DNA from 3 places in the Vibrio sp. R15-SG3-ISO1A genome. Region 3 is predicted to be linked to each of the others. Evidence: predicted binding sites of a transcription regulator. Region 3 holds the regulator's gene; each other region holds the start of a gene.
What was found. The regulator PurR, encoded in region 3, represses purine synthesis genes. The targets are predictions, from matches to a motif close to TNANGNAAACGTTTNCNTNA.
Positions count from the first base shown of each region.

Region 1 (4,287 bases), on a different contig from region 3:
CGAAATGCAAGTTTGCCGTCAATCAGCCGCCCGTCAGTGGTGAGTGCCAAGTGTGTGGCTTTCCACTGCTGGTGGAAAAGCACAGCGCGAAAGGCCAACAGTTGCAGTGTGCGGTTCGCCGTTGTCAGGCCATTCAGTCTTAATCTTCGGCGAGCTCTTATTTAAGGCTATATAGTGATTTAAGGCGATATCGGAGCGGCCGAGCGTTTCCGCAAATACAAGGTCATCAAAGACAAAAAAAGGCGCCATGAGCGCCTTTTTCAATCCAGTGTTCGTAGAGCCGACACTCATTTGATCCGATTACGATTCGAAGTTTTGTGCAAATTCATGCACCGCAGGGAAGGCATCACTGTCGAGCAGGGTGGCCAGTTCACACAACTTGCGTTGTAGCTCACCACTGTAGTCGCCGCAGACATTGATGTGACCCATCTTGCGTCCTGCACGCTTCTCTTTGCCGTACCAATGGATATGGCACCCTTCAATGGCCAGCAACGCTTGTGGCAGTGTGTCTTCGCCAAGGATGTTGATCATCGCCGTTTCACGAACCAGTTTGGTGCTGCCAAGTGGTAAGCCACACACAGCTCTTAGGTGGTTTTCAAACTGACAGGTCTCTGCGCCTTGCTGCGTCCAGTGACCGGAGTTGTGCACGCGCGGTGCAATCTCATTCACGAGCAGGGTGCCATCGACATCGAAAAACTCAAGGGCAAGCACGCCCACGTAGTTGAGACTCTCGGCTACAGCGCTAAACATCGCCTGCGCTTGGTCTTGCAGCTTCGGGGCAGAAATGGCGGTCGATAGGCTTAGCACCCCTTGGGTGTGGACGTTCTCAGCCAGAGGGTAAACAGCGACTGAGCCGTCTTTGGCTCGTGCGCCCACCAAGGAAACTTCTCGGCCAAACGGGACAAACTCTTCCGCCACAATCGCTTGTGTCTCACTGGCTTGGATGCATTGTGCCATCTCTTGCCAAATGCTGTCCGCTTGAGCGGCGTCTTTCAATCGCCATTGGCCTTTACCATCGTAGCCACCTAGGGCACTTTTCAGCACCATAGGAATGCCGACTTTTTCGATCGCGCGATCAAAATCTTCCCGGCTCTCAATGACATGGTAGTTGGCGTTGCGAACGCCCGCTTTGTCTAATAGCGCCTTCTCAATACGGCGATCGCCACCGGTTTTGATCGCTTCTGCTGACGGGTAAAACTTCCCGCTTTGCTCGCAGAGGGTCAAAATATCGTGTGGGATATGTTCAAACTCAGCTGTGATCACATCGGCACGCTCAATGGCATTGCGAAGACCGTGGCCCACCACATGTTGGGTGAGAGGGTGGACAATGTTTTCACTGCCGACATCGTACGCCGAGATCTCAATGTTCAGTGGTGCGCCCGCAAGAGACATCATTCGTGCTAATTGGCCTGCACCTAACACCAACACATGCATGATTTAGTCCTCGGCTGGGTTTGGGTTGGCAAGGACGGTCTCAGTTTGCTCTTGGCGAAACGCTTCGACCTTCTCCATCACGGACTCATCGTGGGTACCGATGATTTGCGCGGCTAAAATACCCGCATTCGCTGCGCCCGCTTCGCCGATCGCCAGTGTACCGACCGCGATGCCTTTTGGCATTTGCACGATAGAAAGCAGCGAATCCATCCCTTTTAGGGCACGTGATTGAACAGGAACACCCAAGACAGGTAAGCTTGTGAACGCCGCAGCCATGCCCGGCAGGTGCGCAGCGCCGCCAGCGCCAGCAATGATCACTTTCAGACCGCGCTCTTTCGCGCTGTTGGCGTAGTCTGCCAATAATTGAGGAGTGCGGTGCGCAGAGACGACTTTAGTTTCGTATTCAACACCAAATCTATCCAGCATTTCCGCGGCGAGCTTCATTGTTGGCCAATCTGATTTTGAACCCATGATGATACCGACTTTCATCTCAAACTCCTTCAACCTTTTGTGTGGAATGAAAAACAGGATGTGTCGTAAACCCAGTACAACCACATCGCCAATTTGTGCGCATTATACGGCGTTTTCCCTAGCAAGCAAACGTTTGCGCGCACTTTGAACCGCGCAGTGATTAGTCTTCGACGCAGATTCTTTGTACACTGAGTCTCATCCCAAGAAGACGCAGCCAGTGACTGCGTGGTGAAACAGGGCCTACCCTGCAAGGAAGTAAAATGTCAGAAATCGATAAGCAGGCGGTGAAGCAGTTTTTGTTGGCACTGCAAGATACCATTTGTCAGCAGCTTGAGCAGGCCGACGGCCAAGCGCTGTTTGTTGAGGATGCGTGGCAGCGTGAACCCGGAGAGCGGCTCGGTGGCGGTGGTCGCACCCGAGTGATGAAAGCGGGCGCGGTGTTTGAGCAAGGCGGCGTCAACTTCTCTCATGTCTCTGGCAAAGCGATGCCCGCTTCGGCGACTGCCCATCGCCCAGAGTTAGCCGGGCGACGCTTTGAAGCCATGGGCGTGTCATTGGTGATGCATCCGAATAACCCTTATGTGCCCACCTCCCATGCCAACGTGCGCTTTTTTATTGCCGAAAAAGAGGGCGAGGCGCCGATATGGTGGTTTGGCGGCGGGTTCGATTTGACCCCCTTCTACCCATTTGAAGAAGATGCTCAGTTCTGGCATGGCAGTGCGAAAGAGGTGTGTGAACCTTTTGGTCATGATGTGTATGCCAAGCACAAAAAATGGTGTGATGATTACTTCTACCTGCCGCACCGTGATGAAACGCGTGGCGTCGGTGGGCTATTTTTTGATGATCTCAACGAGTGGCCATTTGATAAGTGTTTTGATTACATCAAAGCGGTCGGTGAAGGGTATACCCAGGCGTATTTGCCGATTGTTGAGCGCCGCAAAGAGACGCCCTACACTGACCGAGAGCGTCAATTTCAGCTTTATCGTCGTGGTCGCTATGTGGAGTTTAATCTCGTCTATGACCGAGGAACCTTGTTTGGTTTGCAAAGTGGTGGCCGAACCGAGTCGATTTTGATGTCGATGCCGCCACTGGCTCGCTGGGAGTACAATTATCAGATTGAGCCAGACAGCCCTGAAGCGGTTTTGTATCGCGATTTCCTCAAACCGCGTGATTGGTAACATGTTTATCTCGGCATAGCGCTTGATCCTGGCCGGGATAGTGATAGGGTCAATGACCGTTGACCCGTTTATTTTTGTGTAGGTAAGGACATGACACAACCTCTTGACCGCTATGTGGTGTTTGGCAATCCCATTAGCCAAAGTAAATCGCCTTTTATCCATACCTTATTTGCTCGCCAGACCAACCAAGCGTTAACCTATCAAACGCAGCAGCCTGAGATCGGCACATTCAAAACGGCGGTAGCGGAGTTCTTTGCTGCAGGTGGTAAGGGGTGCAACATCACCGCACCGTTTAAAGAAGAGGCGTTTCAGTTTGCGACCCGCCTGACTGAGCGAGCGCAATTGGCCGGTGCCGTTAATACCTTAAAAAAGTTAGATGATGGAGACATCATTGGTGACAACACCGATGGTGAAGGATTAGTGCAAGATTTGCTTGCCCAGCAAGTGGTACTGAAAGGGGCGAGAATACTATTGCTTGGCGCAGGCGGCGCGGCGCGCGGCGTGATCAAGCCGCTGCTCGACCAGCACCCGCACTCAATAGTGATCGCCAATCGCACGAAAGCCAAAGCATCACAGTTGGCAGAGCTTTTCGCTGAGTTTGGTGTGGTGCAAGCCGTCTCACTGGAAGAGGTTGAGACTGGCTTTGATGTCATTATTAACTCTACGTCGTCGGGATTGAGTGGTGAGTTGCCAGCGGTATCACCGAGCATTTTTCAAGGTTGCCAAGTGGTGTATGACATGGTCTACCGCGCAGGTAAAACGCCTTTTAATGCCTGGGCGGAACAATCGGGTGCGCCCGTCAGCTATGATGGCTTAGGGATGTTGGTTGGCCAAGCGGCGGAAAGCTTTATGCTGTGGCGAGGTTTACGCCCAGGCACTAAGCAGGTGCTACGCGAGCTGCGTAAAAATTTACAAGGGTAAAAGATGAATCAATCGATTTTGTTTCCCGATCGACAGCATTGGGATGAAGAGCGCGCTGCGGTTTGCTTCCCTGCTCAGCAAGCGGGTGCCTTGATTGAGTGTGTGGTGAGCCAAGCGGTACTGGAGTCGTATGCGCAGCAAAGCGTTACCTCGGGTCAGCACGCCATCGAACTGTTTGAACAATGGCGCTTTGACCTTGAAGAGCAAGCTGAGTCTTTAATAGAAGACGAGATGTTTAACAGCCGCGGTGAAATTGAACTCAACCAGGAATGATCTCAACCTC
Region 1 covers NZ_JCBDGH010000063.1:2,602-6,888, reverse strand. The annotation lists gene AC6R0L_RS09480 (DNA topoisomerase family protein) at 1-143, shown strand, start outside; gene AC6R0L_RS09475 (5-(carboxyamino)imidazole ribonucleotide synthase) at 301-1,434, opposite strand; gene purE (5-(carboxyamino)imidazole ribonucleotide mutase) at 1,438-1,923, opposite strand; gene hemF (oxygen-dependent coproporphyrinogen oxidase) at 2,166-3,083, shown strand; gene aroE (shikimate dehydrogenase) at 3,174-4,004, shown strand; gene AC6R0L_RS09455 (DUF1488 family protein) at 4,008-4,277, shown strand; gene AC6R0L_RS09450 (gamma carbonic anhydrase family protein) at 4,264-4,287, opposite strand, start outside.
Region 1: the regulator PurR is predicted to act here: its motif matches at 2,027-2,046, upstream of purE (5-(carboxyamino)imidazole ribonucleotide mutase).

Region 2 (4,287 bases), on a different contig from region 3:
GTTCTTTCGCTGTGTTCACGACGTTTTCTGTCGTGAAGCCAAACAGCTTGAACAGCTCTCCAGCAGGCGCTGATTCACCGAAGGTCGTCATACCGATGATCTTGCCGCCAAAGCCGACATACTTGTACCAGAAGTCCGCAATACCCGCTTCGATAGCGATACGTGCTGTTACGTCAGCTGGCAGTACGGATTCACGGTATGCTGCATCTTGCTTATCGAACGCATCCGTCGATGGCATCGCCACCACGCGTACTTGCTTGCGTTCAGCAGTAAGCTGCGCTGCCGCTTCAACAGCCAGTTCCACTTCAGAACCGGTGGCGATAAGGATAAGCTCTGGCTTGCCCGCGCAATCTTTTAGGATGTAACCACCCTTAGCGATATTAGCCACTTGCTCAGCGTCACGCGCTTGCTGCGCGAGGTTTTGACGAGAGAAAATCAGAGACGTTGGGCCATCTTTACGCTCAATCGCCAATTTCCAAGCGACAGCGGATTCCACTTGGTCACATGGACGCCATGTGCTCATGTTTGGCGTTAGGCGAAGTGACGCCATTTGCTCAACGGGTTGGTGCGTTGGGCCATCTTCACCCAGACCAATCGAGTCATGCGTGTACACTTGGATGTTCTGAATTTTCATCAGCGCGGCCATACGCATCGCGTTACGAGCGTACTCCATAAACATCAAGAAGGTCGCACCGTAAGGGACAAAACCGCCATGCAGCGCAATACCATTCATGATGGCCGTCATACCGAACTCACGCACACCGTAGTGAATGTAGTTACCTGAGAAATCGTCTGCTTCCAGTGATTTTGAGCCCGACCACATGGTCAAGTTGGATGGCGCAAGGTCCGCCGAACCGCCCATAAACTCAGGCAGCATTTTACCGAACGCTTCAAGCGCATTTTGAGACGCTTTGCGCGAGGCAATGTTCGCTGGGTTGGCTTGCAGATCAGCAATGATTTGATTCGCTTTCTCTTCCCATTGCGCAGGAAGCTCACCGTTGAGACGACGTTTTAGCTCTGCCGCTTCAGATGGGTACGCTGCTGCGTAAGCCTCAAACTGAGCGTTCCACGCCGCTTCAGATGCTGCGCCTGCGGATTTCGCATCCCACTGCTCATATACGTCTGCTGGAATCTCAAACGCTGGGTGCTCCCAACCTAAGAACTCACGCGCAGCTTTGATTTCGTCTGCACCTAGTGGCGCGCCGTGACAATCGTGAGAGCCCGCTTTGTTTGGTGAACCAAAACCAATGATGGTCTTAGTACAAATTAGAGTAGGGCGAGGGTCCGCTTTCGCGGCAGTGATGGCGGCGTTGATCGCCTCAGCATCATGGCCATCGACAGCTGGAATAACGTGCCAACCGTATGCTTCAAAGCGTTTTGGTGTATCGTCAGAGAACCAACCTTCAACTTCACCATCAATCGAGATTCCGTTGTCATCCCAAAAAGCGATCAGCTTGCCAAGGCCCAGAGTGCCCGCTAGTGAACACGCTTCGTGAGAGATCCCTTCCATCAAACAGCCATCACCCATGAATACGTAGGTGAAGTGGTCGATGATGTCATGGCCTTCTTTATTGAACTGCGCCGCTAATGCTTTCTCTGCCAGCGCCATGCCCACTGCGTTAGTGATGCCCTGACCAAGAGGACCAGTGGTGGTTTCTACGCCCGGAGCATAACCATATTCTGGGTGGCCCGGCGTTTTTGAATGAAGCTGACGGAAGTTTTTCAGATCGTCAATAGACAGCTCGTAACCACTTAGGTGCAGCAAAGAGTAAATCAGCATTGAGCCGTGGCCGTTTGATAGCACGAAACGGTCGCGGTTTGCCCATTCTGGGTTCGCTGGGTTGTGGTTTAAGTGTGAACGCCAAAGAACTTCGGCGATATCCGCCATCCCCATCGGTGCGCCTGGGTGACCGGAATTAGCTTGTTGAACACCATCCATGCTAAGTGCACGAATTGCATTGGCCAAGTGTTTACGAGAAGACATGTCTGCTCCTGAATGCATTAAGCGAATTGATAACTAAGGTGGGCGATAATTCTCGCAGAGCATCTGCGCGGGTGCAATCGATTACTGTCTAATCAACGCCAGATCTACGATATTTATTGCAAATTTCTCGAAGACCGCCGTTTTCGTTACTGTTTGATGCAAACGATTGCTCTTTACCTCACGCGGCGGATTGAGAAAAATACGCGTTTTTACTCTACTTAAATCACAAAAATAACTTGTAATTCGAGCACGCAAAACTAGAATAGACGTCTAGATGTAAATACACCTACATAATTTAACATTATTTTTGTGCTGGGCGAGCAATGACGCCCATCCAACAGATTAAATGGAGCTCTCATGGCTAAGCACCTGTTTACTTCTGAATCCGTATCAGAAGGCCATCCAGATAAAATTGCAGACCAAATCTCAGATGCGGTTCTCGATGCGATCCTCGAGCAAGATCCAAAAGCTCGCGTAGCGTGTGAAACCTACGTCAAGACCGGTATGGTCATGGTCGGCGGTGAAATCACCACTTCTGCATGGGTAGACATCGAAGAGTTAACGCGCCAAACCGTACGTGAAATTGGCTACGTTCACTCTGACATGGGCTTTGACGCGGATTCGTGTGCAGTGCTAAACACCATCGGTAAACAGTCTCCAGACATCAACCAAGGTGTCGACAAAGCGGATCCAAAAGAGCAAGGTGCCGGTGACCAAGGCATCATGTTTGGTTACGCATGTAACGAGACTGAAGTCCTCATGCCTGCGCCTATCACTTACTCACACCGCCTAGTGCAAAAGCAAGCGGAAGTGCGTAAGAACGGCACGCTGCCATGGTTGCGTCCAGATGCAAAATCTCAGGTTACGTTCCAGTACAACGAAGGTAAGATCGTTGGTATCGATGCGGTCGTACTGTCAACTCAGCACTGTGACTCTATCTCAACGCCGGATCTGCGCGAAGCGGTAATGGAAGAGATCATCAAGCCAGTTCTACCGGCTGAGTGGCTCAACAAAGACACTAACTTCTTCATCAACCCAACCGGTCGTTTTGTTATCGGTGGCCCAATGGGCGACTGTGGTTTGACTGGTCGTAAGATCATCGTTGATACCTACGGCGGCGCAGCGCGTCACGGTGGTGGTGCATTCTCTGGTAAAGATCCATCGAAAGTAGACCGTAGTGCCGCTTACGCAGCACGCTACGTGGCGAAAAACATCGTCGCGGCGGGTATGGCAGATCGCTGTGAAATCCAATTGTCTTACGCAATCGGTGTTGCGGATCCAACGTCTATCATGGTGGAAACGTTCGGTACTGAGAAAGTCTCGCACGACATCATCATTGAGGCGGTACGTCAGTTCTTCGATCTACGTCCATACGGCCTGCAAGAGATGCTGAACCTACTTCAGCCAATCTACAAGAAGACCGCCGCTTACGGCCACTTCGGTCGTGAAGAGTTCCCTTGGGAAGAGACGGATAAAGCCGCAGAATTGCGTGACTTCGCAGGTCTCAAGTAATCACTGAGCCACACTATTTCAGGGCTTTTGGTTCGCCAAAAGCCCTTTCTTTTGCCTGCTATCTGGCCTCCTCGCTCGCTTTGCTCACCCCGACCTCGCATCTCCACCTGTTATTGAACAAAATTTAACCGTCCAGGTTGTAATTTACGCTATTGAGGTCAATAGTTAACAATATGTTAAATGAACGCATCTAAGGATGACGTCTTTACGTATAAAAACCGACGTGACTGCCATCCCCTCTGCGCCGAGTAACACGCGCAAAGCTGGTGTTCAGCTCACGGCATCAACATGAAACTGAGAGTTCACACCCTTTAACGTCAGCGTCTAGGAGCACATCAGCGAATCGGGTCAGTACTCTCTCGTGTTTACGAACGTCTTGCGTTTACGAACGTCTTGTGTTTACAAACACGTAACAACCCCTTTTCTCGGCCACCACCCAAAAGGCAAAGAAGAGGATGAGAATCGAGATTGATCAAGGAGGAGTTATGCCTCGTACGGTTAACCCACATGACTTCAAAGAGCAAAAACATAAGGAAGTCAGCGACCACGAATACGCGCGCACCATACCGTGTAATCAGGTCAGTATCTCTGCCCCATTTCATTGGCTCGCGCTCGGCTTGCACGACTTTGTTCGCATGCCGCTGATTAGCGCTTTCTACGGCTTGTGCTTTATGGCGGCGGCCATCGGCATTGTTCTCCTCGTCCAGTGGCAAGGCACACACCTTGTGGTGATGCCCAGTCTGGTCGTCTATATGCTCATTGGGCCTTTTTTAGCGCTCGGTTTGTATGAC
Region 2 covers NZ_JCBDGH010000076.1:7,813-12,099, forward strand. The annotation lists gene tkt (transketolase) at 1-1,984, opposite strand, end outside; gene metK (methionine adenosyltransferase) at 2,342-3,496, shown strand; gene AC6R0L_RS12600 (DUF2189 domain-containing protein) at 3,982-4,287, shown strand, end outside.
Region 2: the regulator PurR is predicted to act here: its motif matches at 2,139-2,158, upstream of metK (methionine adenosyltransferase).

Region 3 (4,287 bases):
TCAGTTTGACTGGCTCCTCCCCTCGGCTCAAAGCGCGGCGCTGAATATCGAACGTCCATTCAGCAAAGCGCACCACGCCCTCTTGCTGATCGCTGCCCGCGTTTTGCGCTCGCGCAGCCAGTGCGATGCGCCACAAGAGGTTCTTGACTCTGACGAGCAGTTCCCTAAGCTCAAATGGCTTGGTGACATAATCGTCCGCGCCCATTTCTAAACCAACAATCTTATCAATGCTGTCGGTACGCCCGGTCACCAAGATAATACCGATGTCCGATTGACTGCGTAGTTCACGCGTCAGCATCAAGCCATCTTCGCTGGGCAGATTAATATCCAGCATCACCAAATCGACCCGACTGCTGCTGAGTACATCGCGCATCTGCGCGCCATTCTCAGCTTGGCTCACCTGATACCCTTCGGTTTGAAAGTAGCCCGCCAATTTACGGCGAGTCACTTCATCATCTTCAACAACCAAAATGTGGTAGCTCATCGGCTCTACTCACTTATTCACACACTGATTCAATGGCTTTATTCTATTCATAATTAGTCACAACTCCATCTTTGTCCTCTTTGTGAAGCGAAAAGTTGGCGATTCATTGATGCAAAGCAAGCTTTGCCGCCCTGTTCACAAATTGCCATATTTGACCATTTCTTCTCATAATCAGGTTGACCGCTGTTCATTTTTATCCGTTAGACTTAACGGCATCTGATTCAGTTGAGAGCCCATCATGCCAGAGACACCTAACGCCCAGATTTCCGACCCTTTATCTCCCGCCGCGAAAGAGCAGCGCGCCTTTGATGAGCAACGCGCTGAGCTCTACTGGTGGTTTTCGAGCGTGTTTGCCAAAGAGCTCTCAGAGCAAGAGCTGGCCCAATATCATTCGGTGGACACACGTACCTTTCTGACGGGACTTGCACAAACCCCTGAGCTTAACGTCGCCGCAGACAGGCTCATCGATGCATTGAACCGATTGCAAGACAGGCCAGATGCTCAGTTGGAACTATCAGCCGACTATTGCGACCTGTTTTTAAAATCCGACCGAGACAGCGCGCTGCCTTACGCCTCTGTCTACTTAGATGAATCCGGACTGCTCAATGGTGAGCCTGCCAAACAGATGGACGCTTTACTTCAACAACACGGGGTCGCTGTGCATTCAGGGCTCAATGAGCCTTCTGATCATCTCGCCATAGAGCTGGATTTTTTGGGTAACCTGATTGTGCGCGGCGCTCATGCAGCAGAGCAGATGGCAGGCGACACGCATCTCGCCTACCAAGAGCAAGCCGATTTTATTGAGCAGCATCTACTCCCTTGGATTGAGAGGTTTGCCGAGCGCTGCCAGCGCCTCGACACATTCGGCTTCTATGCGGCGCTGTCGTCGCTATTGTGCGCGTTCATTCAATTGGATAAAGCCTACCTGCAAGGCGATAGCGATTAAGCCCATACAAAAGGTGTGGCGAGATCCCAAAGGCGGGTTTTTTATTTGCCCAAATCGACGTTGCGGACTACAATCCGGTCCGCAAACGATAAAACTAATAAATACAAACCGCTTTTTGAGGGCGGTTTTTGTGTTTCTGATACTTTCTGTCTACATACTCTAAACTTTGTATAGACTTTACTTTTATAGACTTAACTTTTCATAGAATAGTAGGCAGTCATCGACAGGACAAAACCATATGGCCACGATTAAAGACGTCGCTCGCTTAGCGGGTGTCTCGACCACCACTGTATCCCATGTGATCAACAAAACACGCTTTGTCGCTGAAGCCACGCAAGAAAAAGTGATGGAAGCGGTTCAAGAGTTGAACTATGCCCCAAGTGCCGTTGCACGCAGCCTGAAATGTAACTCGACACGCACAATAGGCATGCTGGTTACTCAATCGACCAACCTTTTCTTCTCGGAAGTGATCGACGGGGTTGAGAGCTACTGCTACCGTCAAGGCTACACCTTGATCTTGTGTAACACTGGCGGCATCTACGAGAAACAACGTGACTACATTCGCATGCTGGCGGAAAAGCGCGTCGATGGCATCTTAGTGATGTGTTCAGATTTGACCGAAGAGTTGAGCGAAATGCTTGACCGTCATAAAGACATCCCTAAGGTGGTGATGGATTGGGGCCCGGAAAGCTCACAAGCCGATAAAATCATCGACAACTCGGAAGAAGGCGGCTACCTCGCAACAAAATACCTGATTGATCACGGCCACAAGCGCATTGCTTGCTTGAGTGGGCATTTTGAAAAAGCGGCCTGCCAAGAGCGCATCCAAGGCTTTAAGCGCGCAATGAACGAGTCGGGTTTGAGCGTCAACGAAGATTGGATCTTAGAAGGTAACTTTGAGTGCGATACCGCCGTGCTTGCCGCGGACAAAATCGTCGCCATGGACGAAAAGCCAACCGCAGTATTCTGTTTCAACGATACGATGGCGCTCGGTTTGATGAGCCGTTTACAGCAAAAAGGCATTCGTATTCCAGAAGACATGTCGGTCATTGGTTATGACAACATTGAGCTAGCCGAGTACTTTTCACCACCGCTAACGACGGTTCACCAGCCGAAGCGCCGTGTGGGTAAAAACGCATTTGAGATTTTGCTCGAACGTATTAAAGACAAAGAGCATGAAAAACGTATTTTTGAAATGCACCCAGAAATCGTCGAGCGCGATACCGTGGCGACGGTGAAATAGACCAACGAACAAGTTCAGCACATCACATCGACTAGCCTAGCGAGAATACTTCTCATCCGCTGGGCTTTATTCTCTCGTTAACACCCGTCTATTTTATGAACCAAGATCACATTTAACCCATCAAAACGTGATGTTTAGCCCATAAATTATTTATGCTTATTATGTTCGACGAATGCCACGAACAGGGCAAACCATTTCGAAAGGATGGGACGCAAAGCTTCCGGCCTGTTGTAGCCACTCAACGATTTCAACGTTGATGACTGCTTGGTAGCGGGGTTGCCGATGGCAAATGTGCACTTCGTAATTCTTTATCAAAAGCAAAGAATACAATGAGTTAAACGTTGCGCGCGCATTATGCGCTCACACCGTGAGTAGGATTATTCTTTTATGAGCCAGAATGACACCCTACTGACACAAAACCTGCATATTTTTGCTAATCTCTCGGACCTGAATTTGGTGGCGTATTGTAATACACCGAGAATAACAGCATGGATAAACCAATTTTAAAAGACTCAATGCGATTGTTTGAACCATTGGGCAAGATCAAGTCTCGCTCAATGTTTGGTGGATTCGGAATCTTCGCTGATGACACCATGTTTGCCCTCGTGGTAAATGACAAACTTCACATACGCGCCGACGACTCGTTGGCCCAACAGTTTAATGCTCAGGGACTCGAGCCATACGTGTATAAAAAGCGTGGTTTCCCTGTGGTCACCAAATACTACGCCCTCGGTCATGACTGGGATCAGGATGTCACTCAGACTATTGCGATGGCAAACACTGCCCTAGAGGCGGCCAACAAAGACAAGCAGCGTCAAACCAACGCCAAACCAACGCGCCTGAAAGATCTGCCGAACTTGCGTCTAGCGACCGAGCGAATGCTCAAGAAAGCGGGTATCGACAGTGTCTCCCGTTTGGAGCAGACGGGCGCAGTGGAAGCGTATAAAGCGATTCGTTCCACGCACTCTACCGATGTCAGTATCGACCTGCTGTGGGCACTTGAGGGGGCAATTAAAGGCACGCACTGGTCTGTGGTCCCTCAAGCAAGACGCGACGAGCTCCTGAATCAGCTGCAAAGCTAGTCAGCGATAGCGTTCAGTAATTCCAATCCCCGTCTCAAGCCAGCCCAACACCGCTGGCTTGAGACGTTTTTAGCCGATGCTTTTCTAGCGTTTCCATTCCTTCGTCATAGAATTCAACGTATTCTTCCCTTTAGGGCGAAATTTTTTACTGGCTTTTTGGTTCATATCTAACAATGATCAATGATGATGTTTTCAAAGGGATCCATATGAACAAGAAACTGCTTTTAGGTATTGGTTTGCTCGCTCTGATTGTGTTTTTAGGCGCAAACTTTGGTCAATACCTGACACTTGATAACGCCAAAGCGCAGCAGCAAGCGCTGGCTGAAATCATTGACGCCCACTTTGCCCTCGCCGCGCTCAGTTACTTCTTCGCCTATGTCGCTATCACCGCCTTCTCGATCCCTGGAGCGGCCGTCGTCACCTTGCTTGGCGCTGCTCTGTTTGGCTTTTGGACCAGTTTATTGCTCGTCTCTTTTGCCAGTACTATAGGTGCCACCTTGGCGTTTTTAAGTAGCCGCTTTCTACTCAAAGA
Region 3 covers NZ_JCBDGH010000066.1:42,473-46,759, forward strand. The annotation lists gene torR (two-component system response regulator TorR) at 1-484, opposite strand, end outside; gene torD (molecular chaperone TorD) at 723-1,430, shown strand; gene purR (HTH-type transcriptional repressor PurR) at 1,669-2,673, shown strand; cyclic di-GMP riboswitch class I at 2,849-2,957, shown strand; gene AC6R0L_RS10480 (TfoX/Sxy family DNA transformation protein) at 3,162-3,755, shown strand; gene AC6R0L_RS10485 (TVP38/TMEM64 family protein) at 3,962-4,287, shown strand, end outside.